3 regions of the Nesiotobacter zosterae genome follow, and region 2 is predicted to be linked to each of the others. Evidence: predicted binding sites of a transcription regulator. Region 2 holds the regulator's gene; each other region holds the start of a gene.
The links. Region 2 encodes PhoB, which activates phosphate uptake and scavenging genes when phosphate is short. Its sites were predicted from a motif close to TGTCATNNANCTGTCAT; they were not measured.

Region 1: the regulator PhoB is predicted to act here: its motif matches at 2,147-2,163, upstream of olsB (l-ornithine N(alpha)-acyltransferase).
Region 3: the regulator PhoB is predicted to act here: its motif matches at 2,915-2,931, upstream of Q3Y58_RS10450 (PhoX family protein).

Annotation. Positions count from the first base shown of each region.
Region 1 is NZ_JAWXVZ010000011.1:29,066-39,815, reverse strand. It holds gene Q3Y58_RS15985 (transglycosylase domain-containing protein) at 1-917, opposite strand, end outside; gene olsB (l-ornithine N(alpha)-acyltransferase) at 1,062-1,895, opposite strand; gene Q3Y58_RS15975 (response regulator) at 2,286-4,568, opposite strand; gene Q3Y58_RS15970 (YifB family Mg chelatase-like AAA ATPase) at 4,643-6,169, opposite strand; gene Q3Y58_RS15965 (helix-turn-helix transcriptional regulator) at 6,357-6,992, shown strand; gene Q3Y58_RS15960 (aminotransferase class I/II-fold pyridoxal phosphate-dependent enzyme) at 7,002-8,171, shown strand; gene gshB (glutathione synthase) at 8,253-9,197, opposite strand; gene Q3Y58_RS15950 (YraN family protein) at 9,325-9,729, opposite strand; gene rsmI (16S rRNA (cytidine(1402)-2'-O)-methyltransferase) at 9,692-10,618, opposite strand.
Region 2 is NZ_JAWXVZ010000003.1:310,468-321,217, forward strand. It holds gene pstC (phosphate ABC transporter permease subunit PstC) at 1-1,233, shown strand, start outside; gene pstA (phosphate ABC transporter permease PstA) at 1,226-3,046, shown strand; gene pstB (phosphate ABC transporter ATP-binding protein PstB) at 3,152-3,898, shown strand; gene phoU (phosphate signaling complex protein PhoU) at 3,935-4,636, shown strand; gene phoB (phosphate regulon transcriptional regulator PhoB) at 4,668-5,363, shown strand; gene Q3Y58_RS06195 (hypothetical protein) at 5,452-5,592, opposite strand; gene Q3Y58_RS06200 (DJ-1/PfpI family protein) at 5,770-6,339, shown strand; gene Q3Y58_RS06205 (GcrA family cell cycle regulator) at 6,415-7,008, opposite strand; gene Q3Y58_RS06210 (aspartate aminotransferase family protein) at 7,728-8,909, shown strand; gene Q3Y58_RS06215 (Hsp33 family molecular chaperone) at 9,232-10,221, shown strand; gene Q3Y58_RS06220 (efflux RND transporter periplasmic adaptor subunit) at 10,451-10,750, shown strand, end outside.
Region 3 is NZ_JAWXVZ010000006.1:90,944-101,693, forward strand. It holds gene Q3Y58_RS10440 (MFS transporter) at 1-474, shown strand, start outside; gene Q3Y58_RS10445 (mechanosensitive ion channel family protein) at 471-2,690, shown strand; gene Q3Y58_RS10450 (PhoX family protein) at 3,022-4,911, shown strand; gene Q3Y58_RS10455 (GNAT family N-acetyltransferase) at 5,000-6,664, opposite strand; gene Q3Y58_RS10460 (pirin family protein) at 6,898-7,614, opposite strand; gene Q3Y58_RS10465 (exonuclease SbcCD subunit D) at 7,908-9,146, shown strand; gene Q3Y58_RS10470 (AAA family ATPase) at 9,147-10,750, shown strand, end outside.

The sequences.
Region 1 (10,750 bases), on a different contig from region 2:
GCGGATTTGTCAAAATAACGCCGCGATGCAGCGTCAACGCCATATGCCCCCGCGCCAAGATAAACGCGGTTGAGGTACATTTCCAGGATCTCGTCCTTGCTGTAATTGGCTTCCAGCCACAAGGACATGACCACTTCCTGCATCTTACGTTGAATGGTCCGTTCGGGGTTCAAGAACAGGTTCTTGGCAAGCTGTTGGGTGAGCGTTGACCCGCCCTGCACGGTCGATCCACTTCGGTAGTTGGTGTATGCGGCACGCAATAGTCCGATTGGATCGATGCCGAAATGAGAATAAAACCGCCGATCTTCGATCGCGAGAACGGCTTGCGGCAGATAGGGCGGAAGTTGTTGCAGACGAATGGCTTCGCCGCCGGTGTCGCCCCGGTTGCCTATCAGGGTGCCGTTTGCTGCCACGATCTGAACGTTAGGCGGTCGCTTTGGCACAGCCCACTCTGACGCAGGCGGCAGATGTGCTGCGTAATAGGTCAGAATGCCTGCAACGACGAGCACGCCCCAGATGCCCGCCACGACGCTCCAGTAAGCAACGAACTTGGTCGCACGCCATAGAAAGCTCGGCGATTGCCGCTTTCCTCGCCCTGAGCCGCGCGTTGCAGCCTCCAGAGCCGCAAGTGTTTGTTGGCGGGCTTTGGGAGACGGCCGCGCCGAGGCTGGACGCCTTTTTGGCTTTTGGGCGACTTGTGGTGGGGCTTTGCGCGCTGGCGCGGCGGCTTTGGCTGCTGTAGGCCGCGGTCGAGGCTTTGGTTGTGGGGCAGCCTTGGCTTGCGGGGTGGGGCTTGGACGCTTTGGGGGCTGTGGTTTGCGAGGGGCACCAGCTGGGCCGGGCGCGCGTGCACGGCGCGCACTCGGTTCTCCGAGCGTTGGTTCAACCCGTCTTGGCCCTGAGCGGCGCTGCGACATGATACGCGATGACCCCTGAATTCCGTAGTTCTTGGTAAACCAACGCTAAATCAGGGGGTTTAAAGCGACGTTAAAGAAGAACTGCGGTTTTTCCTTAACCGCAGTTATCCTCAGCGCACAAATGGCAGAAATGTGCGGAAAAAATCAGCTGGCGTACCGGCTGGCGTCAGCGCCGTAATAGTTAACATAACGAGAGTTGAGTGCAGACACCGGCATGACAATAAGAACGTCCGTGGTGCCGAACTGGTGGTCGACGACAGCGCCATCACCAATGTATGCGCCAAGGCGCAGATAGCCTTTGATCAGCGGCGGCAATGCACGCAACGCAGAGCGTTGGTCAACCTTGTCCTTCGGCATGCGGTTCATGTCCACATGCAGATCTGGAAGCGCGCTCACGCGCCATTCCTCTGGTGCCTGCGCATAGTGGTGCAGGAAGGAAAGCTGCTCGGACAGGCGATCGGGATCCGTGCCTTCAATGGAGGCACAGCCGATCATCACGTCAACATTATGCATGAGCACGTAAGACCAGATGCCATGCCACAGTAGTTCAACTGTCTTCTTGTTGCGGTAGGGCTTCAAGACGCACGAGCGGCCTAGCTCCATGAAATTTGCGTGGGAATGGCGTTCCAGAAGAGGCTGAATGTCATACTCGCCAGCCGTGTAGAAACCGCCGTTCATGTCCGCAACATTCTGACGGAGCATGCGATAGGTGCCAACAATTTGTGGCTTCGGCTTGCTGAACGGCTTTGTTTTGACGAGGCTGTCATGGTCTACAACCAAAAGATGATCGCAGATGGCATCGTAGGCATCTTTGTCGCGGCGCGTCAGCATGGTCTGCGCGTCTGCGATTGCAGACATCTCTTCGTAGAAGACGTGATAGCGCAGGCGCTGGGAGTGCTTTACTTCCTTCCAGTTTTCTGCCTGACGCACCTCAAGGGAACCAACGCGGCCCAAGCTTAGCGGCGCGTTGTGCATCATACGTGCTTTGAGCGGTGTTGGCGTCCACCGGCCGGGCCCGATCCCATTGGCTTTCAATGGAGCGAACTTCCTAACAATATTCCTTGGCGAAAACAGCCCAGATCCGTTCATCTAACCCGCGTCTCCTGAGACCTGACTTGCAGATGCTGCAATTTCTAGCCGACCGTCCAGTCGACTTTGTCAAATGCAATGCACCTTGCGAGAAGGTCGTTCCCCAGTCCTTTATACTAGGATTGCCGTAAATCCCTATTCATACAGTAGCATGACATGGCCTAAAGTTACTCCCAGTTTTTCAGTCACCTTAGTTTTACCTAGCGTCAAACGGGCAGAAAGTGGCTGTCTTGCTGAGTTGAGACGCAGGGTAAATTTACGCGCCAAAGCTGTTGATGATCAATAAACGCTATTCAGAATGTTAGCTAGGTCGGTGAAGTTCAGCGGTTTCGTTATGAACCCATTTGCGCCCGCATCGAGTGCGGCTGCTCGTGTTTCTGGGAGCACATCTGCTGTCACCACGATGATGGGGAGGCTTAAGGCTCTGGGGTTATCTGCACTGCGGATCTGACGGACCGCCGTGACCCCATCAATGCCCGGCATATGCAAATCCATGAGCACCGCATCGAAATCGCCACTCAGTGCTGCGTTCACCGCTTCCTCCCCATTGCCGACGAAGTGTGTCTGATGACCCATCTTCTTCAGCAGGGCACCGGTAAGCATGCGGTTGATCTCATTGTCCTCGGCGACAAGAAACCGCAATGCACTTTTGGCCAGTGTAGTCTCAGTGTGGACCAGAGAACGCTCAGGGTCAGCCGCCTCACTAATCTGGTCCATGGCGTCCCCGTTCACCAGTTTATCGGCGACTGTCAATAGCGAGGAGCCACGCACGGGGCGAACCAGATAAGCATCGAAGCCGATTGCCTTTAACTGCGGGAGTTTGTCTCTCTCAGAAGGAGCAACCACCACTATGCACTTGAGTTCTGGTTGGTGCGTTTTGGCGATCTCCAGCCAGCTGGCCATGTTGGCGACAGCCTGTTCGCACACGATCAGCAAGCTGGCTTGAGAAAGGGCATTCCACACATCGCTGGAGTCACCAGAGAGTTCTTGTACCGTGCATCCATGTTGTTGCAGGCATCTTGCAATCAAGGGTGCTTCTGTTGCGCCACTGGAAAGGAGCAAGACCTTGGTGCCCTCCAGCTCTGCCTCTGGCCTTTTGTAGGGCTCCTCAACTGCGGTGACCGGCAGCCGAAGGGTAAAGGTTGCCCCTTTACCCGGTTCTCCCTGCGCCGAGATCGTTCCATCCATCAACTGTGCGAGCCTTTGAGAAATCGCAAGGCCCAGGCCAGTGCCGCCAAACTTGCGCGTGCGGCCATGATCCAGCTGTTCGAACTCATTGAATATGCGGGCAGCTTGTTCTTCACTAAAACCAGGTCCGGTGTCCGAGATGCTGATCTTCAGTGGGATCTGGCCGACTTGAGCTAAGGCCCTTTCATCTTTCTCAACCAGAACGGAAATACCGCCCTTCTCGGTAAATTTGATACCGTTGCCAGCGAGGTTGAGAAGTATCTGGCGTATGCGTGCTTCATCAATTTCCACGATCTCGGGCAGCTCGTGGTCAATGAATGCACCGATTTCCAGCCCCTTGTCTTGGGCTTTGGGCGCAAGAAGCTCCACCACTCCGTCGACGACACTACGCAAGTTCGTTGGCTTTACGTTCAAAGCAAGCTTGTCCGCATCGATCTTGGAGTAGTCCAGCAACTCGTCAATGAGAACCAGCAGGGCCTGACCGGAGGTATCGACGGCATCGACGTATGTCCTCTGCTCCGGGCTGAGCCGGGTGTCACGCAATAGGCCTGCCATCCCCAAAATGCCATTGAGCGGCGTTCGGATTTCATGGCTAACCGTTGCGAGAAAACGCGACTTGGCTTCGTTCGCAATGGCGGCTTGGCTCAACCCTTCACGGAGTTTTTCTTCTGCGCGTCGGCGCTGGGTGACATCTCGAAGGATAGTTTGCAAAACGGGCGCAGCACCACTGCTGTCACTGACCCGAAGATTGAGAACGGAGAACCATCGAGGCCCTTTTTGGGTGTCGATCTCAACCTCGGAAGGCGTCTCGTTCACTGCTGGTGCGTGCGAAGTAAGGCCCCCAGAAAGGGTTGGAAGTTTGAGAAATTCACCGACCCGCGGTTGGTCGCCGGGCTTGAACGCATGGGCCGCTGCCTCATTCACGTAGAGCACACGGCCTTCGCCATCGCGCCGAATGACGATAGCACCCAACGCTTCCAGGACACTCTGGTGCTGGGCGTTCACCTCTTGCAGGGCAGAGCTGTAAACGTCCTCAAGTTCGAGGCCCTCTGGCAGTTCGGAGACTTCACTTTCCACCTGCTGACGGGTCCAATATCGCGCAATTTCATCTGCAGCAGGAAAGCGGCGAAAGACGATCGCCCCTGAGAGAAACGCGATACAAGGTGCCAAAGCAGCAGCTGGCAAGGGTTGAAAGCTAAGGCCCAGTGAGACCGCGAGACCAAGAATACCTGCTACAAGCGAAAGGAGGCGTAGTACGGTTGACGTCTTGGAGGCCGGAGTGGTTGGCACAACCTGTCTGATAGCTTCGAGGGAAGTTGCCCCTTTCAGGTCAGCAGGCTCTTTGTAGGGGCCAGATTCTCGGCTTTCTTGCATCAACTCACACTCTGACAAATTAGCCTGAAAACGGATCAGCTCTGGTTGTAGCGCCAAAGGGTAAAAACAGAGTTTCAAGCAGCAAGCGACATCAACCGATTTTGGCGGTAGCTCAATGCTTCTGCTAGGTGATGATGACCTACATCATCCTTCTGATCCATATCCGCGAGCGTGCGGGCAAGCTTTAGCACCCTGTGAAACCCTCGGGCTGAAAGTTGGAGCTTGGAGGCAGCTTCTGCCATGAGTGCCTCTCCTGCCCCATTTAGGCCTACTGTCTCTTCGATGGTACGTGCACTGGCATGAGCGTTCATGGTGATGGGGAGGCCAAGTTTGGCATAACGCGCCTTCTGCCGTTCTCGGGCCAGCATGACACGCTCTGCCACGCGCGCGGAGCTTTCTGCGCTTGATGCGCCAATCAGATCCAGCGCAGAGACAGCGGGGACTTCAATCTGCAAATCGATACGATCCAGAAAGGGACCGGAAACGCGGGCCTGATAGTCCGCGGCACAACGATCCCCTCGCTTGCATTGGTGGCCCGGTTCACCGGCATGGCCGCATCGGCAAGGGTTCATGGCAGCAATCAACTGCACCCGCGAAGGATAGGTAACGCGGTGGTTGGCGCGTACGATCGTAGCCTCCCCGTTTTCAATGGGTTGGCGAAGACTGTCGAGCACTTGTGGTTGAAATTCTGGCAACTCATCCAGAAAGAGGACACCGTTGTGAGCCAGCGAAATTTCTCCGGGGCGAGCACGCAACCCTCCCCCCACCAGAGAAGCCATGCTCGCAGAATGGTGGGGCGCACGGAAAGGCCGCTGATTGCTGAGCTGCCCATCTGCCAGTTCTCCAGCGATCGAGGCAATCATGGAAACCTCAAGCAGTTCTCGAGGTTCTAGCTTGGGGAGAATGGATGGCAAACGGCTCGCCAGCATGGATTTTCCTGAGCCGGGCGGCCCAACCATAAGCAAATTGTGCCCTCCAGCCGCTGCGATCTCCAATGCACGCTTGGCAGTCTCCTGTCCGCGGATCTCCGAAAGGTCCTTCTGGTCTGGAGGGCTTGGCGAAACACCCGGCGTCGGCGCGCTCAAGACTTGTGTGCCCTTGAAGTGATTTGCCAGCTGTATGAGGGAGTTAGGTGCGAGGATCTTCATATCGCCGCTTGCCCAAGCGGCTTCAGGACCGCACACTGCCGGGCAAATCAGGCCTTTACCCTGCCCGTTTGCAGCCATGGCAGCCGGGAGCGCGCCGTTGACTGCTGTAATGGACCCATCCAGTGCTAGTTCGCCAATAACGAGATAATCGGTTAGTACATCTGACGGCAAAGCGCCCATGGCAACCATCAGCCCTAGGGCAATGGGCAGATCATAGTGAGAACCTTCCTTTGGCAGGTCCGCAGGGGCGAGATTGACGGTCACCCGCTTTGCCGGGAGGGCCAGCCCGGATGCAACGAGCGCAGACCGCACCCGTTCGCGGCTCTCGGCAACGGCCTTGTCTGGCAAGCCAACCAGTGTGAAACAGATGGCGCCGGGACCGATCTGCACTTGCACATCCACATCCACGGCTTGAATGCCTTGAAACGCAACTGTTGTAACTCTGGCGAACATGCCGCTGCCCCCGAAACCAACGCTGTTGACAGGTTAGCTGCATAATTCACCGAGGAACATTCACAGAACTCAGTCCCCGGATACTGCGGGAAATGCAATGCCACTTTGAATTCTCAAGGATAAATTTGCGCTGTGACGATGAATAGACTATTTGTCTTATTATATATGAAATATCCAGATTGAGGCCATGTCGTCACTTGAGTTACTTACGCCGGTTTGCCACGCCATCGCGGCCCTGTTTCCCGGGCAGGTCGAGGTTGTGCTCCACGATTTGAAGTCGCAGCGCATCGCGGTCCTTGTAAACGCCATGTCCCCCCGCAAGCCGGGTGACGATAGTCTGACAGACATTGGTGATTTTCAGGCGAACTTGACTGCGGATGACACAATCGGGCCCTACCTGAAATCAAACTCAGATGGAGCAAAGTTGCGCTCCGTTTCCGCATTGATACGAGATGATACCGGCGCGCCTGCAGCATTGCTGTGCATGAACCTGCGTGTCGATGCGCTGGAAGCGGCCAAGAACTTGCTCGCTCAATTGACCAGCACAGCGCAAGACATAAATGACTCTGCATTCATCAAAAATGACTGGCGCGAGGTAACAAACGCAATCATCGCAGCCACACTGAAAGAGCTAAAAATCTCGTTCAATCAGCTGCGAAGAAGTGAACGCCAAGTCATTGTCAGTCGATTGCTGGCAGCGGATGTCTTTGCTGCACGCGGGTCCGCAGATTTTGTGGCTGAAGCCCTCGGTATCTCACGAGCCAGCCTCTATTCACTCATCAAACAATGCAGAGCAAGTGCGGCTCCCGCCGAGCGTGCCTAGGAGTTTCCCATGACAAGTCCACAGCCAATGCGCGATTTCGAGCTGGAAGTGTTTTTCTCCAAGTGGGAGTTCAAGGCGCGTCATCACATGACCGCTTCCGACATCGAAAGTCTTAGTCTCTCTGACCTGTTGCAAATGGCCGCTCCAGAAGACCGAGAGCGCTTTGACAAGCTTTGGTTGGGGTACACCCAGACTTGGGGGGCGCCGCAGCTGCGAGATGAGATTGCCCAGACTTACAGTGGATTGGCGGCAGAGAATATTCTTTGCCTGGCAGGTGCCGCCGAAGGTCTTTATGCCGTCGCCAAGGTTTTACTGTCAGCAGGCGACCACGTGATTACGACGGTGCCAAACTATCAAAGCGCAGAGACCGTGCCGCTTGCAATCTGCGAGGTGACAGGCGTTCCCATAAAGAAAGCAATGGTGAGAGGTCGCTGGAAGCTCGATCTGGATGAGCTTCGGGCGGCTATCCGGCCCAATACCAAGCTGATTTCACTCAACTTCCCGCAGAACCCGACAGGCATGGTACTGCCCCATGAGGATTTGAAGGAGATCGTCGCCCTGTGCCGCGAACGGGGCATTTGGCTCTTTGTTGATGAAGTTTATCGAGGAGTGGAACTCGATCCCGCAGATCGTCTGCCGCAAGTCGCTCAAATTTATGAGCGCGGTATCTCGCTCAATGTCATGTCCAAAGCCTATGGCATGCCCGGTCTTCGCGTGGGCTGGATTGCCGCGCAAGATCTGGGGCTTCTTGAGAAGGTTGAACACTACAAGCATTACCTCTCCATATGTAACTCCGCCCCTTCTGAAGCGCTGGCGTTGATCGCGCTCAAGTCACGAGATCAGATCCTTGCCAGAAACCATGCGTTGCTAAAGAAAAACGTCGAGGCACTGGAACAGCTTTTTGCCGACTATCCGGGGCTGGTGGAGTGGACACGGCCGCTGGGCGGCTGCGTGGCCTTTCCTCGGTTTCTAGGGCCTGAAGGCGGTGAAGCATTCTGCAGGAAGCTGCTTGAGGTTAGCGGTGTGTTGCTGTTGCCGGGCTCCATATATCGCTCGGAGCTGGGAGATGTGCCTGAAGATCACTTCCGCATAGGCTTTGGCCGTGGTGCTGTCTTTGAGCAGGGGCTTACTGCTATGCGTCAGCATTTTGAGGCGCACTATCCGCAATTCAAGGCGTAGTGGGTGCGGTTGCGCACATCGCCTTAAGACAAAGAAAAAGAGGGGTCGCCCCCTCTTGATTACTTTGGTTCTGAGCGTTCTTTAGCCAGCTCGTTTGGCTTCCAAACGGTCCCAGACCATTCCTGCAACATCGGGGCCGCCGAGCTTTGCAATGGCGCGAATGCCCGTTGGTGCGGTCACGTTGATCTCGGTAAGGTAGCCGTCAATCACGTCGATGCCGACCAGATACAGCTCATGCTCTCTCAGGACAGGGCCAAGGCGGGCGCAGATTTCGCGTTCGCGATCTGTCAGGTCACTATCCGTTGGTGAACCGCCACGTACCATGTTGGAGCGCAGATCCCCCTCCGCTGGAACGCGGTTCACTGCGCCAGCAAACTCACCATCCACCAACAAGATGCGTTTGTCGCCGTGCTTTACGTTTGGCAGAAACTGCTGAATGACCCATGGCTCGCGGAAGGTTGCGGCAAAGAAGTCATAGAGTGAGCCGTAGTTCAGGTCGTCTTTGGTGACACGGAACACCGCTGCACCGCCATGACCAAAAAGGGGCTTCATGACGATATCGCCATACTCGGCACGGAAAGCGTCAATCTCGTCCTTGTCGTGCGTGATCAGGGTTGGCGGCATCAGATCCGTAAACTGGGTCACGAACAGCTTCTCCGGTGCATTGCGCACCGATACGGGGTTGTTTACCACCAGTGTCTTTGGATGGATCTTCTCAAGAATGTGAGTGGCTGCGATGTAGGACAAGTCAAATGGTGGATCCTGACGCATAAGGACCACATCCATTTCAGAAAGATCAACACGCCTTTTCTCGCCAAACGAAAAGTGGTTGCCAACCTCATCACGCACTTCAACCGGTTCCACTGCACACATCACCTTCTCCCCCCAGAGGGCGAGACGATCAGGAGTGTAGTGGTACAGTTCGTGCCCACGCTTCTGCGCTTCAAGCATCAACGCGAAAGCGCTATCACCTGCAATGTTAATGGACGAAATATGGTCCATCTGAACGGCGACTTTCAGGGCCATGGAAAGCTCCTTATGGGTGGAACCTGCGAGGACTATCGGTTCCTTGGAAATTGCGAGTGGCTTTAGTCAGGCAAGATATGCGGTTGCCAAAAGCGTTTGTCTATGGGGGCGGCTTCACAAAGTTGTATTAGAAGCAGCTTCGGCTTTCAAACAGGTTGTGAATGTGCTGAGGCCACCTGCGGGGCATGATGAGCACGGCATCAAACCTGTACGTCATTTCTGGCGGAATGTCAGAGTGTGAAAGCCAAAGCCGTGCTGCGGCTTCAATACGATGCTGCGCGCGTGGGGTGATGGCACCGATCGCGGCCTCTGCCGTTCGACGTGCCTTTACTTCAACGAAAGCGATGGTTTTTCCGCGCTGGGCGATCAGATCGATCTCGCCCTGCTTCGTCTTGTAGCGCTGCTCAAGAACTCGATAGCCCTTGAGCCGCATGTACCAGCGCGCCAGCGCTTCGGCTCGGTGGCCTTTTCGCTCCGCGGCAATACGCCGATCCTTAGCCGTCGTCTCCGGCATCTTCGTTTGATGCACCATCTTTAAGCTCCATCGCCCGCGCGTACAGCGTTTTCCGCTCTAAGCCAGTCGCCTTGGAAACTGTTTTTGCTGCTGCACTCACAGGCATGGTCTGAAGTGCCTCCAGCAGCAGTCGGTCTGCATCGGCAGCATCCGGCTCTTTCTCGGCGGGTGGTCCAATAAGGATCACAATTTCGCCCTTGGGGCGATCTCCGGAATACCGCTCCACAAGGTCTTGGAGGGGCGCACGTTGAAACTCTTCGAATTTCTTGGTCAGCTCTCGCGCCACGACGCCGGGACGCTCTGGCCCCAGAATGCGGGCCATATCTTCCAGTGTTGCGGACAGACGGTGCGGGCTTTCATAGAAGATCAGAGTGGCCGGAATGTCCTTTGCCTCTTCAAGTCGCTTTTGCCGCGCTCCTGCCTTTTGGGACAAGAAGCCGGCAAATAAAACCGTGTCAGAAGGAAGACCTGCCCCGACAAGGCCCGTAAGCAGAGCCGATGCGCCAGGAATGGGGAATACTGAATGGCCCGCTTCCACAACATCATTGACGAGACGGTAGCCGGGATCGGAGATCAGCGGCGTTCCAGCATCTGAAACCAGCGCAATGGCCTTTCCAGCTTCCAGTGCCTCCAAAATTTTGGGGCGCTGCTTGGCCGCATTATGCTCATGATAGGTCATCAGCGGTGTTTTCAAACCGAAGCGCTGCATCAGCACTCCGGTGACGCGCGTGTCTTCGCAGGCGACAAAATCACAGGCGGCTAATGTCTCCAATGCACGGACTGTGATGTCCCCCAAGTTGCCGATTGGCGTAGAAACGATGTACAAGCCGCTCTGGATAGAACGCGCATTGAATGTGTTTTCTCCAATGGAAAATCTTCTGGTTGCAACGGCTTGTTCATGTTCCATGGGGAGAACCGTTCCTTTAAGCTGGTTTTGCACAAGTGAAGTGGGACATCTGGCGAACAACGGGCACTTTCTCGATTTTATAGAGGCATAAATTGCCAGTAATCGCAAAAAAGACCCGACATGAGTGTAGTA
Region 2 (10,750 bases):
CCAGCGCTGATTGCCCTTATTGTCTGGGTGATTGTTGCGCCTAACATCATGAACAACATTGTGAGCAGCCAGAGCGCCGACATCATGAGCGGGTTGTCCAAACCTGCAGTGGAAGCGTTCCTGCGTGATGCCCGTGCGCTTGCGTTCGGCGGCATTGTTGGCTTCGTGGATGCTGGCAAAGAACATGCAGCTGAGATTTACAAGAGTTTGAACACGACAAGTAACATCCTCATGGGTGTTATCATGGCGCTTCTGGTCGCGGGTGGCTTCTTCTATGGTGTTCGCACCATTCAGCCGCAAATGCGGGCGCGTCACTTCGTCGAACGCTCTGTGATGGCTTTGCTCATCCTGTGTTCCGCAGTGGCGATCTTCACCACCATCGGCATTGTTCTGTCTCTCATTTTTGAAAGCCTTCGCTTCTTCCAGCAGGTTCCGATTCTTGATTTCGTGTTTGGAACTCACTGGAGCCCGCAGAGCGCGTTCATTGGCGCAGGCGCAGAAGCAACCGGAACCAACTCAGAAGTGTTTGGCGCGATCCCACTGCTCGTGGGCACCATGCTGATCACCTTCATTGCTATCCTTGTAGCAGCACCAGTTGGTCTTCTCTCAGCTATCTACCTGTCAGATTATGCCGCCCAGCCGGTGCGCGCCGTTGCCAAGCCCATGCTTGAAATTCTGGCCGGTATCCCGACTGTGGTCTACGGCTTCTTTGCCGCGTTGGCGGTGGCGCCGTTCATCCGCGGTTGGGGTGAAAGCTTTGGTCTCACCGTTTCCTCCGAGTCTGCTCTTGCAGCTGGCGTGGTGATGGGCATCATGATCATTCCGTTCGTTTCCTCCCTTTCGGACGACGTGATCAATGCAGTGCCCCAGTCCTTGCGCGACGGTTCCGCAGGCCTTGGCGCAACAAAGTCTGAAACCATTCGCCGTGTTGTTCTTCCAGCAGCGCTGCCGGGCATTGTTTCTGCTCTGATCCTGGCAATCTCCCGCGCCATTGGTGAGACCATGATCGTGGTGATGGCCGCAGGCCTTGCTGCGAACATGACAATCAATCCGCTTGAAGCTGTAACCACCGTGACCGTGCAGATCGTGACCCTGCTTGTTGGTGACCAGGAGTTTGACAGCGCAAAGACCCTAGCTGCGTTCGCGCTTGGTCTGCTGCTCTTCTGTATCACCCTTGCACTCAATGTTTTCGCACTGCGCGTCGTGAAGAAGTACAGGGAACAGTATGACTAGTCTTGCCCAACAGAACACAGCTTCTTCTCGTGTGGGTATTCATACCTCGGATGAAGCTCGTAAGCGTCTCAAGGCCCGCTATGGGACAGAGGCACGCTTCAAAGCTTATGGCCTGAGCGCGATCCTTGTAGCTGCGGCCTTTCTGGTGCTGCTGCTCACGACGATCGTCAGCCAGGGCATTCCGGCGTTCTACTATAACTACGTGACGCTCGACCTGAACCTGACGGAAGAAGAGGTGGATCCTTCCAATCCGGGTTCTGCTTCCTACAACACCATCATCCGTGATGGTCTCAAGGAGGCTGTACCTTTCGCGACCAGTCGTACAGACCGCCGCGTTCTTTATGGTCTGGTTTCTTCTGGTGCCAACATCATCCTGCGCAATGAAGTGCTGGATGATCCGTCGATACTGGGCTCCAAGGGACCGGTTCAGGTGCCGCTCTCTGACTTCGCTGATCTTTATGCGAAGGGGTTGGTCACTGAGATCAACACCAAGGAGACCACCGGTACGGCGACCGTTTCCGGGACCGAAGGAACCATATCCGTTACTTCAGATGACGGCGACTTTGACTTCATTCGGGACCAGCTTCGTGCATATCTCGAAAGCCAGCTGGCCGCAGTACAGCGCGACCTTACCCTGCGCGGTACATCTGAGGACAGCCTGAACGCGCGCATCTCCGGTCTGCAAGAGCAAATGGCCGATGCGGACGAGTTGGTGCGTCAGCGTCTTGAAAATGAGATTTCTGCAACCGAAGACATGAAAAGCCGTCTTCAGGTCGCCATTCAGGGCATTGAGGCTGATCTCGCCGAGCTTCAGGGTCGCCTGAACTCTCTGGAACAGCGTCAGGTACTGAGCTCCCGTCTGCCGTCCTTCCTGATCAACGTCAATGGTGGTACGGCGAAGGTTACAGCAATTGATGCGACCTCAGTGGAAGCTGAAGTGCTGGTGCCGTTCAGCATCGCTGGCACAATCCCTGCCGGTGAGTGGACCATCGATGAGATCGAAACACCGGAAGCATTGCGCAAGTTCAACGACCAGGAAATCGCATATACCGATTACCTGCTCGAGCAGGGCGCGATCACATCCAGTGTGAACTCCATCTTCTTCTCCGCAGGTGCAAGCCGTGAACCTGAAATGGCGGGTATCTGGGGTGCAGTTGTCGGGTCCTTCTGGACCATGGTTGTCACTCTGGCTCTGTCCTTCCCAATCGGTGTGGCGGCTGCCATCTATCTGGAAGAGTTCGCCCCAAAGAACCGTTGGACGCACCTCATTGAGGTGAACATCAACAACCTTGCGGCTGTTCCTTCCATCGTGTTTGGTTTGCTTGGTCTTGCCGTGTTCCTGAACGCCTTCGGTCTGCCGCGCTCTGCGCCGATCGTAGGTGGTATGGTGCTGGCACTCATGACCCTGCCAACCATCATCATTGCGTCCCGCGCAGCTTTGAAAGCCGTGCCACCATCCATCCGCGAAGCGGCTCTGGGTGTGGGGGCATCCCGTCTTCAGGCCGTGTTGCACCACGTGCTGCCACTGGCAATGCCAGGCATCTTTACCGGTACCATCATCGGTATGGCGCAGGCACTTGGTGAAACCGCTCCTCTGCTGATGATCGGTATGGTCGCGTTTATCGTGGACATTCCGGGTGGTCCGGTCGATCCGTCTACCGTTCTGCCGGTGCAGATCTTCATGTGGGCAGACTTCCCGGAACCTGCCTTCCAGCAGAAAACGTCCGCAGCCATCATGGTTCTGCTGGGCTTCCTGATCACAATGAACGCCATTGCTATCGTTCTGCGCAAGCGCTTTGAACGCCGTTGGTAATAATGAAAGGCTGAGGTTATGGCTATGGAAATGACTGCAGGCAACGTACAACAAGCAGACCTGAACGGCGCCCTTCCAGTGACTGAAGATGGTGTGCCGATCAAGATGCGCGCCAACCAGGTGACTGTCCACTACGGTGAAAAGCAGGCGCTTTTCGGTGTGGATCTCAACGTGCGCAAAAGCAACGTGACAGCCCTGATCGGCCCATCTGGCTGTGGTAAGTCCACGTTCCTGCGCTGCTTGAACCGTATGAACGACACCATCGACATTTGCCGCGTAGGCGGTGAGATCGTGCTCGACAACGAAGACATCTACGATCCGAAGATCGACGTTGTGGAACTGCGTGCCCGCGTTGGCATGGTGTTCCAGAAGCCGAACCCGTTCCCGAAGTCCATCTTCGAGAACGTAGCTTACGGTCCGCGCATTCACGGTCTGGCACAGTCCAAGAGTGACCTTGAAGAGATCGTTGCGACATCGCTTCAAAAGGCTGGTCTTTTTGAGGAAGTGAAAGACCGCCTAGATGAGCCGGGCACTGGCCTTTCTGGTGGTCAGCAGCAGCGTCTTTGCATTGCGCGTGCAATTGCAGTGTCCCCGGAAGTCATTCTGATGGACGAACCATGTTCCGCGCTTGACCCGATCGCTACCGCGAAAGTTGAGGAGCTGATCGACGAATTGCGTGAAAACTATACCATTGTTATCGTAACCCACTCGATGCAGCAGGCCGCCCGTGTCTCGCAGCGCACTGCGTTCTTCCACCTCGGCTATCTGGTGGAAGAAGGTAAGACCAATGATATCTTCACTAACCCGAAGGATCAGCGTACTCAGGATTACATCACTGGTCGTTTCGGCTAGCATCTCGATTAACTGCGACAACTAACAGGTAAAAAAATGAGCGATCATATCGTCTCCTCTTTCAATGAGGACCTGAAGGATCTGGCGAGCCGTATTGTTGAGATGGGTGGCTTGGCTGAAACTCTCGTCAACGACTCTGTGCAGGCGCTTCTGCGCCATGACCTGGCTCTTGCCGAGCGCACCATCGAAGCAGACAAGCGACTGGACGAAATGCAGATCCAGCTCGAAGAGCGTTGCATCGTGGTCATCGCCCGTCGCCAGCCAGTAGCGCGCGACCTTCGCGAGATCTTTGCTGCCCTGCGCATCTCCAACGATCTGGAGCGCGTGGGCGACATGGCAAAGAACATCGCCAAGCGCGCTCAGGCAATCGAGAGTGACTTCAATAACAAGACACTGGCAGTAGGTGTTGAACACATGGCTGAGCTGGCTCTTGCTCAGCTGAAAGCTGTTCTTGATGCCTATACCACCGGTGATCTGGAAGCTGTCGAGCAGGTACAAAAAGGAGACAAGCAGATTGACTCCATGTACACTTCTCTCTTCCGTCAGCTTCTGACCTACATGATGGAAGATCCGCGTAACATCACCATGTGTGCGCACCTTCTGTTCTGCGCAAAGAACATTGAACGCATCGGCGACCATGCGACCAATATTGCGGAGAACATTTACTTCATGGTTTCTGGCGACCACTTGCCTGCAGATCGTCCCAAGAAAGACGAAACTGACGTAACGCTGCCATAAGCTGTGCTTGATGTGAAAGAGACTAACTGGAATGCCTGAAATTCTGATCGTGGAAGACGAAGAGCCGTTAAGCCTTCTTCTGCGTTACAATTTGGAAGCTGAAGGGTACAAGGTTGACGTTTGCGACCGCGGTGATGAGGCGGAGCTGCGACTACAGGAGAGTCAACCAGATCTCCTTCTTCTGGACTGGATGCTCCCTGGCCTCTCCGGCATTGAATTGTGCCGACGCCTGAGAGCGCGGACTGAAACGGAACGCATGCCAATCATAATGCTCACCGCGCGCGGTGAGGAATCTGAGCGGGTGCGTGGTCTCGCAACGGGGGCGGATGACTATGTGGTCAAACCGTTCTCCATTCCGGAGCTGATGGCACGCGTGCGTGCCATCTTGCGCCGCACCAAACCTGAGAGCGTATCTACCGTTCTCAAGGCCGGTGACATTGAGCTGGATCGTGAAACCCACCGGGTCCATCGGACGGGCAAGGAAATTCACCTTGGCCCTACTGAGTTCCGCCTGCTGGAATTTCTCATGTCCTCACCGGGGCGTGTGTACTCCCGCGAGCAGCTCTTGGATGGTGTCTGGGGGCACGACGTTTACGTGGACGAACGCACAGTGGACGTACACGTTGGACGCCTGCGCAAGGCAATCAACAAGGGGCGGATGAAGGACCCGATCCGCACCGTTCGCGGTGCAGGCTACGCCTTCAATGACCAGTTCCTGAACAGCTGATCAGATGCGGGTGCCTGCCGCAGACAGAGCAGGGCACAGCATTTTGAAAGGCAAAAGAAAGAACCCCGTCACATCGTGGCGGGGTTTTTCATAGGCTCGCCCGGCGCTGCTGGCCAAACCCTTGCGCCTCATGTCCCTGCATACCGGCCTCCGCCTTTGTCGTAAGGCGCCGCTTTTCCAAATGCGCCCGGGTTGCCTGCAACACGATGGCAAGGCCAATGATGATCACGCCGACACTCTTCCTTGTCAAAGATGGCGGGCTTTCTCTCATAATGGGAGACGCTGCGGATAGTTTGCGGCGTATGGTTCGCGCCAACACTTGTGGGGCGGCAGACCATTAGCTTGACAGGATTGCCGAACAGTGATCACTGGCACGCGTCTTTATGCGAGCTGTGAAAGAGATATGATGGCAAAGGTTGCTCTGATTTTGACCGAAGGGTTTGCCGACTGGGAGTATGCGCTGATTGCGGGTACTGGCGGTCCTTACTATGGAGCGGAAACGCGTTTTTTTGCCCATAGAGCAGGCGAGGTTACCTCTCTCGGCGGGTTGAAGGCCATGGTGCCTCACGGGCTTGATGAGCTGGCAGCTTGGAAGCCTGAGGTTGTTGTTGTCGTCGGCGGCAGCATTTGGGAAACCGAAAGCGCTCCGGATATTGCTGATCTTCTGGCCCGGTGTCACAAAGAGGGCGCGACCATCGCGGGTATTTGCGGAGGTACATTGGCGCTCGCACGTGCCGGGTTGTTGAACGGTGTCGCCCACACCTCCAATGCTCTGGAGTTTTTGCAAACCCACGTGACGGACTACAACGGCGCAGAAAATTACAAGGAAACGCCAAAGGCAGTATCCAGCGACCGAGTTGTTACTGCGGCCGGAACGTCCCCTGTGACTTTTGCTGCTGAAGTTCTGAAAAGTGCTGGGGTTCCTGAAGCGGCATTGGGTGAATTGCAGAACTGGCTGGCCGCCGAACATGCGTAAGCGCTCAGGGCCATGATGGATGTAGTAAAAAAGCCGCCTCATTGGGCGGCTTTTTGAATTCTTTATAGCTGTTGCTCAGGCGCTCTTGCGTTCTCTGCGACGGTCGTTAACCGGCTGATACGCGATCGTGCGATGATACTCGCAATAAGGAGAGGCGGCATCACAGGAGTGACCGCAGAAGTGGAAGTCCTCATCCGTCGGGTCGCCGATTGGCCATTTGCAGGTGCGTTCGGTCAGCGTCAGAATTGAAGCACGCTCAGACACAGGAACAACCACTTCGGTGGCTGCAACTGGGGTGAGATCGCCGACAATGTCGTCTTCTTCCGGCGTGATTTTCAACGCGGTCGCACCTGCGACAGCGGGTTGAATGGTCCGGCGCTGCACGCTGGCCGCAACCTTGGTAACTGCGATGGGTGCTTCCGCTGCTGGCGCGCTCTCTGCTATGGCAGCGGCTGGCTTTGCAGCAGTTTCGGCTGCTGGCGCTGCTGCACGGCGAGGCTTTGCGGTTGAGCTAGAAGACTTGGCCCGACCGGAAAGGCCAAGGCGATGTACTTTACCGATTACGGCGTTTCTGGTGACATTCCCGAGTTCCGCTGCGATCTGGCTGGCGCTTAATCCCTCTGCCCAAAGTTTGGTTAAGAGTTCCACGCGTTCTGTCGTCCAGCTCATAAATAGGCCCCCGTCTTCCCTTAGGTCTTGCTGCGCAAGTCATTGCAGTGCCGAGTTTTCTCGTTTGGCCCTTACCCCGGGCACAACATCTGCAGCAACAGTATATACGAGATGATGTATCGCTAAGGCCGCACCATACTATATGGCGACTTGGCTGAGCAAGGAGGCCTCCATACTGATATGGGGATGACCATCCTTTTCCCCAGAATAGGCAAGGCGCTACAAGCCCTCCAATTCCGCAGATTGCCAGCAATACACGACCCGGAAACACAGGTGTTTCCAAGCTTCAAAAGGCCAGAAAAACCGCCGCTTGGCTGGCCCTCTCGTCTGACGCTGAGACCCTTAAACACTATCAGCACGAACGTCAAACAAAAGTGGCAAATATTGTTTTCCGGCTCTTTTCACAGCAAAACGCAGGGCTTAAAACTGTGTTCTGTGCAGAACTCTGGTGATGACCGCGCTCAGGGCTGGTAAAGGCGGAAAGAGCAGAGTTTGCCTGAAAGGCCCGTGGGGCAAGAGGCAGGTAAATCCAGAGTTTGAACTTGAGTTTACAAGAGAAAAGCTCGAGGCATGGATGATTGACAAGTGAAATATCTTGGGTTTTAACCTTGAGGTTCTAATCCTCCTGATCGCTGTTGGTGGCGATCTTTCCTGACACAATCTGAGCAAAAAATGGTTTCGCTCACAACGGCCCGGCCGTTCCAAAAGGGAGTATCCTAATGTCGACTTCGTCGCTTTTTCAGACCTATGCACGCGCGGACATCGAGTTCGAGCGCGGTGAAGGCGTCTGGCTGATTGCGACCGATGGCCGACGATACATGGATTGCGCCTCTGGCATTGCGGTGAGCGGATTGGGGCACTCCCATCCCAAACTTGTTGAGGCGCTGCAGGAACAAGCCGGCAAGCTTTGGCACGTGTCAAACCTTTATCAGGTAAAGGGGCAGGAAGAGCTTGGCGCTCTGCTGGTCGAAAATACGTTCGCGGACCGGGTTTTCTTCTGTAACTCCGGCGCTGAAGCGATTGAAGGTGCGCTGAAGACCGCGCGCCGCTACCATTATGCGCAAGGGCATCCGGAAAAGTCTCGTGTCATCACTTTCGAAGGCGCGTTCCATGGCCGGACCATGACCGCGCTGGCAGCAGGCGGACAGCAAAAGTACCTTGAAGGCTTTGGCCCGGCGCCGGAAGGCTTTGACCAGGTGCCTTTGGGGGATCTGGAGGCGGTGAAGGCAGCGATCACCCCTGAGACGGCGGCAATCTTGATCGAGCCTGTGCAGGGCGAGGGCGGCGTTCGCCCGGTGGAACTTTCATTCTTGCGTGCCCTGCGTGAACTGTGTGACGAGCACGGGCTGCTTTTGGTGTTGGACGAGATCCAATGCGGTGTGGGCCGAACTGGCAAGCTCTTCGCCCATGAGTGGGCAGGGATCACGCCAGATATCATGGCCATTGCAAAAGGCATTGGCGGTGGCTTTCCGGTTGGAGCCTTCCTGGCAACGGATGAAGCTGCTTCTGCCATGGTGCCCGGTACGCACGGCACCACCTATGGCGGCAACCTCTTGGCCATGTCCGTTGGCAAAGCGGTGATGGAGGTGGTGACAGAACCCGGCTTTCTGGAAGGTGTTCAGAACAAGAGCCTGTTGCTGAAGCAAAGCCTGGCGGAAGTGGTCGACCGTCATCCCGAGGTCTTTGAGGAGCTGCGCGGCTCTGGCCTGATGCTGGGCCTGAAGTGCAAACCGCAGGTGGCTGAAGTGCTCGGGGCCATGCGCTCGGTGGGACTGCTGCCAGTGCCCGCCGGAGACAACGTGCTGCGCATCATGCCGCCGATGACAATCACGGCAGAGGAGATCAGGCTGCTCACTGAAATGATTTCCGAGGCGGCCTCGAAAGTTGAGGCCAAAGACTGAGTTGAGGGGGCCGGGCTGGAAATGAGCACCGGCCCTTTTCACATCTCGGTGCCAAACAGCAAGTTGGTGCGGGTCAGAAGGTGACAAACGACCTTTGATCCGGCATAACCGCGCGTGAGCGCTGGCGTGCGTAACACCCGCCACCCTAGTAATTTGGAGGGCAGTGCCTATTTTACTGCCTTCTGGCTCATCGCAAACGCGACACGACCCTTTGGTTGTGAACGAGCCCAATTTTGATAGAACGAGAGGCAGACAACCGACCTCGCGCATCGGCTTGATTGAGGTGTGTGGGGGAGCGGACTTGCTGCCGGAGGCATATACTGTGGATCAGAACTCAACTGCCAATCAACCGCTGGCCGGAGATGACGCCGTCGTTCCGTTCGCCGTTGAAACCTTGGATGTTCGTGGCCGGGCAGTGACCCTTGGCCCGGTGCTGGACAGCATTCTGGGCCGTCACAACTATCCAGAGGCGGTGAACAAGCTGCTGGCACAGGCGGTAACGCTGACTGCGATGCTGGGCAGCACCTTGAAATTTGACGGGCGTTTGACGCTGCAAACCCAGACGGACGGGGCGGTCTCCATGATGGTGGTGGACTTCAACGCGCCTGATGGCCTGCGCGCAACCGCAACCTTCGACGCCAACCAAGTGGCAGAAGTCGCCGCCAAGGAGGACTTCCGTCCGGAATTCCTGCTGGGCCGCGGCCATCTGGCTTTCACCATCGATCAAGGCCAATACCCAAGCCGCTATCAGGGCATTGTGGTGCTGGACGGCATTTCTCTGGAAGAGGCAGCGCACGATTACTTCTTGCGCTCCGAACAGATTCCGACCCGTGTGCGCTTGGCCGTGGGCGAAGTGTTGACCCGTCAGGACGAAGGCCCGAACACGCACCAGTGGCGTGCAGGGGGCATCATGGTGCAGTTCCTGCCCCATTCACCCGAGCGGATGCGACAGGCCGACATTCATCCGGGCGACGCCCCGCATGGCACCGAGATGCACGAGATCGACGAGGATGATGCGTGGTTGGAAGCGCGCTCGCTGGTGGATACGGTACGGGATGTGGAGCTGACCGATCCGGCCCTGCCCGTTGAACAGCTGCTGTTCAGGCTGTTCCACGAGCGCGGTGTGAAGGCGTTCGAACCGCACGTGATGAGTGATCGCTGCACTTGTTCGGAAGACAAGATTGTCTCCATGCTGCAGGGGCTGGGCGAGCAGGATCGTTCCGAAATGACTGAGGAAGGTGCCATCGCGGTGAAGTGCGATTTCTGCGGTACGGATTACAATCTGGACCCGGAAGTGGTCTTCAAGGCCTAATCGATTGGCGCAGCTCAAGAAGATGTGAAGGGCGGATCCTCGGATCTGCCCTTTTTTACATCAAACTTCCTAGGTGCATTTACACTTTGTCACACTTTAAAGCTTGCTGGATAATCCAAGCTGCGGCAACTAATGTAGAAACCTAGTGAAACACTTGAGCTGTTGCTCGCCGTGGTGACGGTCGTCATCACAAGGACAGGCGAAGCTATTTGATCGGTAGGCCCGTGGTATGCTGAATTCGTTGGAAGATGAGGCCAAACAAAACAGAGGTGCAGATGCTCTTCAGCCACGCACTGCAAACACGCCCACTCATCACCGCCGGTCACCTCTTGTCAAAACGGGAAAGGCCTTCCTTCAAGGGCTGATTGCGCTGGTTATTCTGATGATCGCCGTAATGGGGATGCGCTATCTGATCGCGACCAAGCCGGAAGTGGCAACGCGCCCTGCCGCCGAACGGGAGTTTGCCGTTAGGGCCATGGCGGTCGAGATCGGAGACTACGCCCCCTTGCTCACCGTCTATGGAGAGGTG
Region 3 (10,750 bases), on a different contig from region 2:
ACCTATGTGAACTTCGTGCTGGCGGAAGATCCATTTGAGCTGCCCCAAGCTTACATTGGACTGATCTATTTCGTGTTTCTGCCGTCCATGCTGACCACGCCGATTGCGGGCGGCATTGCCAGAAAGTACGGCGCGCGCGCGGTCTTCTGGGCTTCCATTCTGGTGAGCATGGCAGGACTTTTGATGCTGTTGACGCCGTCTCTCGTGCTGGTGCTGGTTGGGCTTGCGCTCATTGGTGTTGGACTGTTTTTCGGGCAGGCCGCTGCCACCGGCTATGTTGGACGCACGGCAACCCATAGCCACGCTGCCGCCAATGGCCTTTATCTTACCAGCTATTACGTGGGTGGATTGGCAGGTGCCTTCTTGCTCGGACAGCTGTTTGTTTTCGCGGGCTGGCTGGCGGTTGTGCTGTTTCTGCTGGCAGTTCTGGCGGCCGCGCTTGTTTTGGGGCGCGATCTGAAAGAGGCCACATGACCAAAATCCGAGCCTTCGCTTTCCTTGTCCTCTTTGTCCTTGCGCCGCTGAACTCCGTTTGGGGGGCAAAGGCTCAGTTCGTGGGAGCTGCGACGCCGGAAGCGGCGCAAGCCGTTGAACTGCCGACGACACTGTCACCGGAGGACGTGGACAGCTTGCTGGCACGCTTAACCGATGCTCAGATACGTGAGTTGTTGCGAAGCGAACTGGCGCGCCGGGCTCAGGAAACCAGTGAGGTTGGGCCAGAGGGGCCGGGCGCGCTGGACGCCGCGGCGGTCCGCCTCAATGCAATGTATGCCGAGATTGCGGAGCGCCTGCCGCGCTGGAGCGTGGCCATTGCCAACATTGATGACAGGCTTCCGCAGGTGCGTGAGCGGTTGGGGCTGGCCCAATATGGCGTCGCCGCCATGGTTGGCGCAGCTTTCTTGCTGGTTGCTGTTGGTGTTGGTGCAGCGATTGTTGTAAGCCGCGCGCTGGCTCCCGCTCGGGCTTTCTTGAGCAGGCCGCCAGACTTGATCGGGTATTGGAGCCGTTTGGGGCGCACCGTGGCGCTTGGGGTACTTGAGCTGTTGCCGGTCGGCGCTTTTGTTCTTGCAACCAGAGCTGCGGGGGGATTCCTAGGCGAAGCACTGGGGCCGCTGGAAGGTGTGGTCTGGATCTACCATGCTGGCGTTTCCACCGGGGGGGGCTTTTTGATCCTTGTTCGCCGCGTTTTCTCGCCGGATTTGCATGAGATCCGCATTGCACGGCTTTCTGATGATGATGCAACGGCACTCTATCATCTCTTGAAAACCGCAACCTACATTGCCGTTTCCGGCTGGCTTTTGGCCGGGTTCTTTCCAAACCTTGGGTTTGGCTTTCCTCCGGCGCTTGTTACCGTGGCGCTGACGGGCACGGTTGTTGCTGTCCTTTTAGCCAAGGCCCTGTTTTCGAACAGAGTTTACATCGCGCAGCGGGTGCAGGAGTTGTTGTCTGGGCAAGCGGGCCCTCCCGGCGCCGTGGCCTATTCTGTGCCCGCCATTGCCGGGCTCTATCTCCTTGTCAGTTGGCTATACTGGCTTGCTCACTGGCTGGAACGCGGCCAGCATGAGTTGGCAGGCCCGATTGGCGGCTTGTTCGCTCTTCTGGCGCTACCGGTTGCGGATCGGGCTGGCATCGAAATGATCGGCGGTGCGGTGCGAAGCGACAGTGATACAGCTGACCGACTACGCCATGTCATGCTGGGGGCCTGGCGGTCGCTCATCACAGTGGTGGCGATTTACGTGATCGTGCGGCTGTGGGGGCTGGATCTATTGGTCTTTGCCAAGGGGCCGGGGGCACCGGTTTGGGCCTCTACGCTTTTCGACATCACCCTTACGCTGCTGCTGGGCTATCTGGCTTGGCGGCTGATCCGGGCCGCTCTCCATCGCGAAGAACAGGCCGGGGACGGCGGTGAAGATGGTGACCCCATGGCACCGGCGGCCTCGCGCTTGAGCACGTTAACGCCGCTGTTTCGGAGCATTCTCCTCGTGATCCTGACGGTTGTCGTCACGATGATCATCTTGTCCTCCATCGGCGTCGACATTGGTCCGTTGCTGGCGTCCGCCGGGATTGTCGGCATTGCCATCGGCTTTGGTGCCCAAACCCTTGTGCGGGACGTGTTTTCGGGGATCGTTTTCCTGATTGATGATGCCTTCCGAATTGGTGAATACATCGAACTCGATCAAGGCGTGAGAGGGGCGGTTGAATGGATTTCCTTCCGTTCGCTGATCCTGCGCCATCACCGCGGGCCCGTTATCACCATTCCTTTTGGTGAAATGAAGATGGTTACCAATCACACTCGAGACTGGGTGATCTACAAGATGTCCTTCCGTCTGGAGCCGGACACGGACCCGAAGGTGGTCAAGAAAATCGTCAAAGCTGTTGGGCAGGAGTTTCTTGAAGATCCCGAGCATGGGCCGAAGTTCATCGAACCTTTGAAAAGCCAAGGTGTTCTCAGCATCGACGATGACAGTGCACTGATCATCCGGGTCAAGTTCAAGTGTTACCCCAAGACGCAGTTCGTGCTTCGGCGGGAAATCTATCATCGGCTCCGCGAGGTGTTCGCGGAAAGCGGCATCAAGTTCGCGCGCAAGAAGGTTGAAGTGATTGGGTCCTCCCCCATCGAGGCGGCGGCCGCTGAGGCCGTTCTGGCTGACCAGACTGCGGCCACAGCCAAGCAAGGGGATATCCGCTGATCCCTTGAGAAGCTTCCGGTGACGGTTGCCTGCCCGCTGGTTGGGCCGGCATATGGGTGGGGTGTCGGCAATCCTTGTCTACGGCCTTGGCGCTGTCTTCAACCATTCAGGGCAGATGCCCTTGCGCACGATCTGTGGGAAATCGATGCTCATTTTGCGCATGGTGTGCGCTTTACTCTGACCTTGCGTTAATTTTTGGTAGGAAAGGGCAAAGGTAACGTTTCCGTCATAATCGTGACATTGCTTATACGTAATTGCCTATAGGCAACCATGGCGCGCGTTACGCAGCGATATGGGGACCGATATTAAATCCAAAAACTGGGTGAGTGGCATGACTGAGCAGAACAAGAAGGACCTGTCCTTCGATGAGTTTGATGAGGTACACAACAACCGCAATGTGACGATTGAGTTTGACGACGTAGTCGATCGCGCTCTCTCACGCCGCGGCTTCCTTGGTGGTGCGCTGGCCATGAGCACCGCAAGCTTTATTCTGGGTGCAGGCGCTTTCGGTTCATCCAAAGCTCAGGCAGCTACCAACCGCTTTGGTTTCACGCCAGTTGAGGCAACCACTGCGGACACCATCACGCTTCCGGAAGGCTACAGCTGGCACCCAGTTGCCACCTGGGGCGAGCCAATCTTCTCCGACGTGCCAGAGTTCGACCATGTAACTCGTGGTACAGCCGCAACTCAGGCCCGCGCGTTCGGTGACAACAACGACGGTATGGCGCTGTTCTCCAAAGACGGACGTCACATTCTGGCGGTGAACAACGAATACACCAACCGCGACATTCTTTGGGAAGGTGGCGTACCTGCCGATGCAGATGCCATTCTGAAGGGCAAGAACGCCCACGGTATCTCTGTTGTCGAGATCGCTCAGAACGACGGCAAGTGGTCCATCGTCAAGGACTCCGAGTTCAACTTCCGCATCACGCCAGACACGGAAATGGAGATCACCGGTCCTGCACGCGGCCATGATCTTTTGAAAACCGCTGCTGATCAGACCGGCACCAAGTCTCTTGGCACATGGAACAACTGTGGTAACGGCCGCACTCCATGGGGCACCTACCTGACCTGTGAAGAGAACTTCAACGGTTACTTCTCTTCTTCCGACAAGGAACTTGAGCTGGATCCGGCGCTGAAGCGCTACGGCATCAACCATGATGACTGGGGCTATGGCTGGGCGCAGATCGACGAGCGCTTTGACGTTGCAAAGCATCCGAATGAGCCAAACCGCGCGGGTTACGTTGTCGAAATCGATCCAATGGATCCAACGGCAACTCCGAAGAAGCGTTCTGCTCTTGGCCGCTTCAAGCACGAAAACGCTGAGCTGGTTGTTGCAGACAATGGCCACGTGGTTGTCTACCTTGGCGATGACGAGCGCGGCGAGTTCCTGTACCGCTTCGTTTCTGAAGGCAAGTACGATCCAAACGGTGACAATTCCAACCTTCTGGAAAACGGCAAGCTCTATGTTGCCAAGTTCCATGATGACCTTTCCGGTGAGTGGCTGGAGCTGACCCCAGAGACAACCGGCATGGCGTCTCAGGCGGAAATTTCCATTCACACCCGTCAGGCTGCTTCTGCTGTTGGCGCAACGACCATGGACCGTCCTGAGTGGGTTGCATCCAACCCGAACAAGGCTGAAGTCTACTGCTGTCTGACCAACAACAAGAACCGTGGCGTGAAGCCAAACGCTGGTGGTGACCCAACCCCAGTGAACGGCCCGAACCCACGCGAAGCCAACAAGTACGGTCAGATCGTGCGCTGGGCTCCAGAAGGCGGCGACCACACTGCGACCGGCTTTGGGTGGAACCTGTTCGTTCTGGCTGGTAACCCAACCGTTCACGAAGGGCCAAAGGCTGGTTCTGCAAACGTGAATGCTGGCAACATCTTCAACTCACCAGACGGTCTGTCCTTCGACAGCCGTGGCTTCCTCTGGATCCAGACCGACGGTTCCTACTCCAACGCGGACGATTTCGCGGGCATGGGCAACAACCAGATGCTGGTTGGCGACACCGAAACCGGTGACATCTTCCGCTTCATGGTTGGTCCAAAGGAGTGTGAAGTTACCGGCGCGACCTGGTCTGAAGACAAGAAGACCATGTTTGTGGGCATTCAGCACCCGGGCGAAAAGGGCGACAGTGTCTTCCCTGGTGGCGAAGGCACACTGCCACGCTCTTGCGTGATTGCAATCACCAAGGACGACGGCGGCCTGATGGGCTAAGCTGCTTTCCTGATTTGAAAAACGGAAATGGGGAGCGTTGGCTCCCCATTTTTGTTGGTCCCCTGATTGGTTTAAAGGCGGCTTTCAGTCAGTTGATGCGGTTGTTGCTGCGGGTAATGTTCAGCGGCAGCTTGGGACGCAAGCGTGTTCCCAGAGACAAATCCAGACTGCTCGCTTTTGGCGTGGCCGCGCCGAACAGCTCCAAAGGGCGCAGTCTGCGCAAAGCTGCAGTGGCCCGATTGACCAGCCGTTGCTCTGTTGGTGTTTTCGGCAGAACCGCGAGAACTGCCTTGTAGGCCTCCGCTGCTTCATCGCGCAGGCGCAGGGCCACGAGCGTGTCGGCCAGATGAGAGCGGATAGCAATGTTGTTCGGGTCCAGCTCCAATGCTTGCCGGAACGCAACTTCCGCCTCGATGAAATCTTGAAGCGCCAGATAAGACTGACCGAGGCGGGTCCATCCTCTGGGGTTGTCTGGAGCGCAGTGGGTCATGCGCGTAAACACCTTGGCGGCTTCTTCATAGTTGTTCTCCAGTACGAGAAGCTGGCCGAGCATGTAAAGGGCACTCGATACCTCCGGCTGGGTTTCCAGCACTTGCTCCAGCCCGGCGCGCGCGCGTGTGAGGTTTTTGGCCTTGAAGTCTTCGGTGGCCTTTTTCAAAACGCCTGAGACTGAGCGAGGGTCCAGCTTTCCAGAAAAATTCTTGCTGTTGGGCGTGTTGAACTGACGGCAGATGAGCAAGCGGTCCTTGGCCCCATAGGAGTACTTGTAGGCCTCGTTGCCGCGCAGAAAATCATAGGTTTTGAGGCCCTTGCTGATGGCCCACTCAATGGAAGCGCCATGGAGGATGAGGCCGGGAGGCGGTCCACTCCATGTCTCGTCGCGGCCTGCAAGATAAAACAGAAGCGATTTGCGGACAGGGTCGATGAAGCTGGCCAACCCGCCAACGGGACGGTCCTGGTGCCAGAGCATTGGCATGAAGAGCTGGCGATATCGGAAGGCAAGAGTGAGCATGTGTCGGTGGTTGCGGACCAATATGTCGACGTTGCGCCCCTTGCGCTCCGCCCATTTGTCCCGCCAAAAGCCCATGAGAATGTCAAGATGCTGATTGAAGGTCTCTTCCGTTGGGATGGTAAACGAGAGGTCCGGATCGTCTTTTGCCTTGCGCATGAAGCGGCGCAATTTCTGCCGGGATTTGCTGCTCATGCATTGGGACAGATAGTCTTCGAAGGTGTCAGGAAGTTCCGTTACAGGGCAGACCAGATTGTTGATGTTGTCGCGGGTGTTGGTTCGGCTAAGGTCAGTAGGATACACCTTTCGCTTCATGATCGGCGCAGTGAGTTGGGCCACGCGCTCTGGAGAACAAGCGAGGTTCTCCAGCTGAAGGCGAGCCCAGTCCATGTTGGCAAGCTTTTGGCCCAAAGCGGGGAGGGCCTCATTGTCATGAGCCGGATCGCAGATGAAGCCGGTATAGTCCGCTGCAAAGTTACCCGCCATGCAGATGTCGTTGTAATAGGCGTTGTTGGCCTTGTTGTAGCGGGTGCGGATGCGCATGGGGAAGAGCGCGACATAGGCAGAAGACGCAGTGGGCCGGGCACCCAGAATGAAGATGTTGCTGCCGGACTTCAGGTGCAGCATGTGCACCCATTGCCAACTCAAGAAGTATTGGGCCTCTGTGTCCTTGCTGTAGATCTCGTTCCAGTTTTCTCTCAGGGACTTGAAGGCGTCGAGCCCTTCAATCACATCTACCTGCATCCCACTATCCTATTTTTGCTTTTATTAGTGGCGCCCTGTCAGTTTTAGTTAGGACTTGATTAAACTTATTCTCTACTTTTTACGTTGCGTCAACCCGCTCGATGCGCCCTATGGTTAACGTCGCCCGGCTTTGCCTTGGGGACATCGGAGTGCTTCAAACAGCCTACGGACAAAAAGAAACCCCGCACCGAAGTGCGAGGTTCAAGGGTCGTCAGGGGGGAGAACCCTATTAATTACTGAGGGATGAATTCGAAGAGAATAACTTCGGCATCCTCGCCGTTTGTCAGCTTCACTTCACCTGCGCCATAGATCTGGGCAGCGTCGCCGCCGGTGTAGCTTTCGCCGTTGATCGTGACTGTGCCGCGTACCACATGGATGTAGGCGGAACGGTTGTTCTTGAGCTCATGGCTTACCTGCTGCTCACCGCTCAGCTCTGCGGCGTAAACATCCGTGTGAGAGTTCGCCAGCAGGGACCCTTCACGCCCATCATGGGACAGGAACAGCTTCAGCTTGCCATCACGGTCTCCCGGCGCAAAATCGAAGGTGTCATAGCGCGGCTTGGTGTTTTCCTTGGCAGGCACAAGCCAGATCTGGAGGAACTTGACCGGGTCCTTGTCAGAGGCGTTGAACTCGGAGTGATAGACGCCGGTTCCTGCGCTCATGTACTGAACACCGCCGCCGTGCACCACGCTGCCATTGCCGATGGAATCCTTGTGTTCCAGGCCACCGGACTGGACATATGAAAAGATCTCGAAGTTCTGGTGCGGGTGGGTTGGGAAGCCCCCGCGAGGGGCGACGTAGTCATCGTTGATGACCCGCAGGTTTTCAAACTGAATGTTGTTCGGATCGAAGTAGCTGCCAAAGCTGAAGCTGTGCGCAGACTTCAGCCAGCCCATGTCTACATAGCCGCGGCTGGAAGCAGGCTTCTTTGTGATTGTCAGAGTATTCATGGCTTTACCTCCTGTGGAGTGGCTCAATTCGTTTTCTGACAGCAAATGTAACTGTTATTCCTGAGGGAACAAGTTGGCCTGAATTGATCATACTGTTCGCAATTATTGAACGATCTTGGTGGGGTGCGGCGCCTGCGTGGCGGTGCAGCTTTGGCGTTTAGAGAAAGCGTGCGCTGCAAGTCCTTGTTGGTAACCCTGTGAAACCTTTGGATAGCTGGCTTGGCATTAAGACAGTACACCGCCTCGCTCTTTAGGCTGGCACTGTTGAGTATCGAGTCGGACACACATCATCCATGACACTAAGAGTGCTTCACACGGCAGACTGGCATATCGGCCAAACGCTGAACGGCTGGTCGCGTACCTTTGAGCATCAAGCGTTTTTCAAGCAGCTTACAGAGCTGGTGAAGGCGCATGATGTGGATGCACTGGTGATGGCCGGGGATGTGTTCGACAATCAGAACCCTTCGGCAGATGCAACACGCCTATTCTATGAGGCGCTGGCGGAGCTGCGGGAGGTGAACCCGCAGTTCATTTCCGTGATTACTGCTGGCAATCATGACCCCGCAGGGCGCATTGAGGCCCCCGGTGTGCTGTTTGAGCGGATCGGGGTTCATGCGCTCGGCATGGTGCACCGGCACGATGAAGCGCTTGATGTGGACCGGCATTTGGTCCCGCTTGCCGGAAAAGACGGGCGGGTTGAGGCCTATGTGCTGGCCATTCCGTTTCCACGCGCTTCTGATTTACCTCGGGTTTCTGAGGAGGGGGAAACGGAAGGCTCTGTGGTCGTGCGGGCTGTACGAGCGCTTTATGAGGATGCGGTTGCAAGGGCGCGGGAACGGATTGCTGATGCGCCCCTGATCGTGACCGGACATCTGCACGTATGGGGAGCGGAAGAGTCTGAAGGTGCGGAAAGGCGCATTCTGGTGGGCGGCGAGCACGCCATCCCCCATAGTGTGTTTGACGAGAGCCTTGCTTACGTGGCGCTGGGCCACCTGCACAAGCCTCAAAAGGTGGGCCGTGAGACGATCCGCTATTCCGGGTCGCCATTCCCGATGTCGGTTACCGAGCAGGCCTACCAGCACGGGGTTGTGCTGCTTGAGGTCGACGGCGACAAGGTGACGTGGGAGCGCTTGCCCTTGGAGCGGCCGGTGCCGTTTTACCGCCTTGGCAAGGGCGAGGGCCTGCAGCTGGACGAAGTTCCCGGGGCTCTGGACGCGCTCGGGTTGGATGAAGACTTGCCGATTGACCAGCGCCCGTTCGTGCATGTGGACCTGAAGCCACAGGTGTCTGGTGCAGGGTTGCGGGCCGAGCTGGACCGCTTGCTGGAAGGCTATCCGGTGCGGGCGGCCGGGCTTTCTGTTGTCAGCAAGGACCGATCTGCCCCTGAAATCACCGAGGCGGAAGCTTTGGTGCGGCTCCACGAGCTGGAGCCTGTTGACTTGTTCAAGACAGCTTTCGAGGCGGCGCATGGTGTTGCGCCAGAGGCCTCACATTTGGAATTGTTTCACCGCGCTGCGGCGGAGATTGAGTAAATGCGTATCCTATCCATTCGCGGTGAGGGGCTTGCAAGCCTCGCTGCGCCCTTTGAAATTGATCTGGAGGCCGAGCCGCTGCGCGGTGCGGGCCTGTTTGCGATCACCGGTGAAACCGGGGCGGGCAAATCCACCATCCTTGATGCCATGTGTCTGGCGCTGTTTGGCAAATGCCCGCGTTTAACCAGTGATGGCAGTGACGAGAGCGTGCCGGATGTGTCGGGTGACACGTTCCGGGAAAAAGATCCTAAATCCGTTTTGACCCGTGGTGCGATCAACGGCCATGCGGAAGTGGATTTCGTTGGCGTTGACGGAGAGACCTACCGCTCAAGGTGGATGGTTCGCCGGGCACGCGGCAAGGCCTCTGGCCGGCTGCAGAACGTGGACCGCAGTTTTTTGCGCGTGCGCGATGCAAAGACCATGGAAAGCGGCATTAAGAACGTAGATGCCGCCGTTGAGGCTCATCTGGGCCTGAACTACGATCAGTTCCGCCGCACGGTGCTGCTGGCGCAGGGCGACTTTGATGCCTTCTTGCGCGCCAATGACCGGGAGCGGGCAGCGCTTCTGGAGAAGATAACCGGCACCACCATTTATCGGCAGATTTCGGAGAAGGTGCATCAAAAGCACAGCGAGGCCCAAGACGCGGTGCGCGAGCTGGAGGTTCAGTCTGGTGCCATTGGCCTGCTGGATGAGGACGATCGAAAGGGGCTGGAAGCGGAAAAAGCGCAGCACGAAACCGACCTTGCCGCCCTGCAGGCGGAACTTGCCAAAACAGAGGCTGTGCTTGGCCACTTGACCCGCGTTGAAACCGCTCGTCAGCAGCTTTCCAATGCGCAGGATGCATTCTTGAAGCATCAGGAGGCCTATGCCCAAGCAGCAGATCGTCGGTCGCTCAGGGATCAGTTGGCGCGTATCGGCCGGGTTGAACCTTCTGCTGCCAATGTGGAGAGGGCGCAGGAAGCGCAAGCCAAAGTAACGCAGGATCTGGAGAAAGCTCTTCAGGAACTGAGCGCGAAAGAGGGCGAGGTGGCGACGGCGGTGGCTGCAGAGACCGAAACCGCGGATCAGTTTGCCCAGCTTGAAAAGGAGTTGGAAGCACTCAACCCGCAATGGGTTAAGGCCTATCAACTTGATGAGAAGATTGAGCAGTCGCAGCAAAACGTGACCCAGATGGCTGGCGAGCTTTCGAAGGCGCAGCAACAGTTTGCCGAGGTGCAAAAGGAACTGGAACGCGCGCAAAAGCAGCGTGAAGAAAAGGCCGCGCTGAAGGCCAAGCTCCAAGAGCAGCTTGCGCGATTGCAGCCGATTGCACCGGTTGCAGCCAACCCTGAGCCCGTGCTGGGGGATTTGGCGCAGTATGGTGAACTCAAACACAAACTGGCGGAACGCACGACACGCGCCGAGATAGCGCAGGAGAAGCAGCGGGAGCTGGCTGCGATTGAAGCGTCGCTTAGTGAAGAACTCACCAAGCTTGGAACGGAGTTGGAGGCGGCGGAAACCAATGCTGCCGAGCTGCGGAAAACAACCAGTGGGTTTGATCCGGCTGCCAATGCAAAGGCACGGGAGGCCTTTCAGGAAGTGGCACGGGCAGTGAAGCGCCTTGG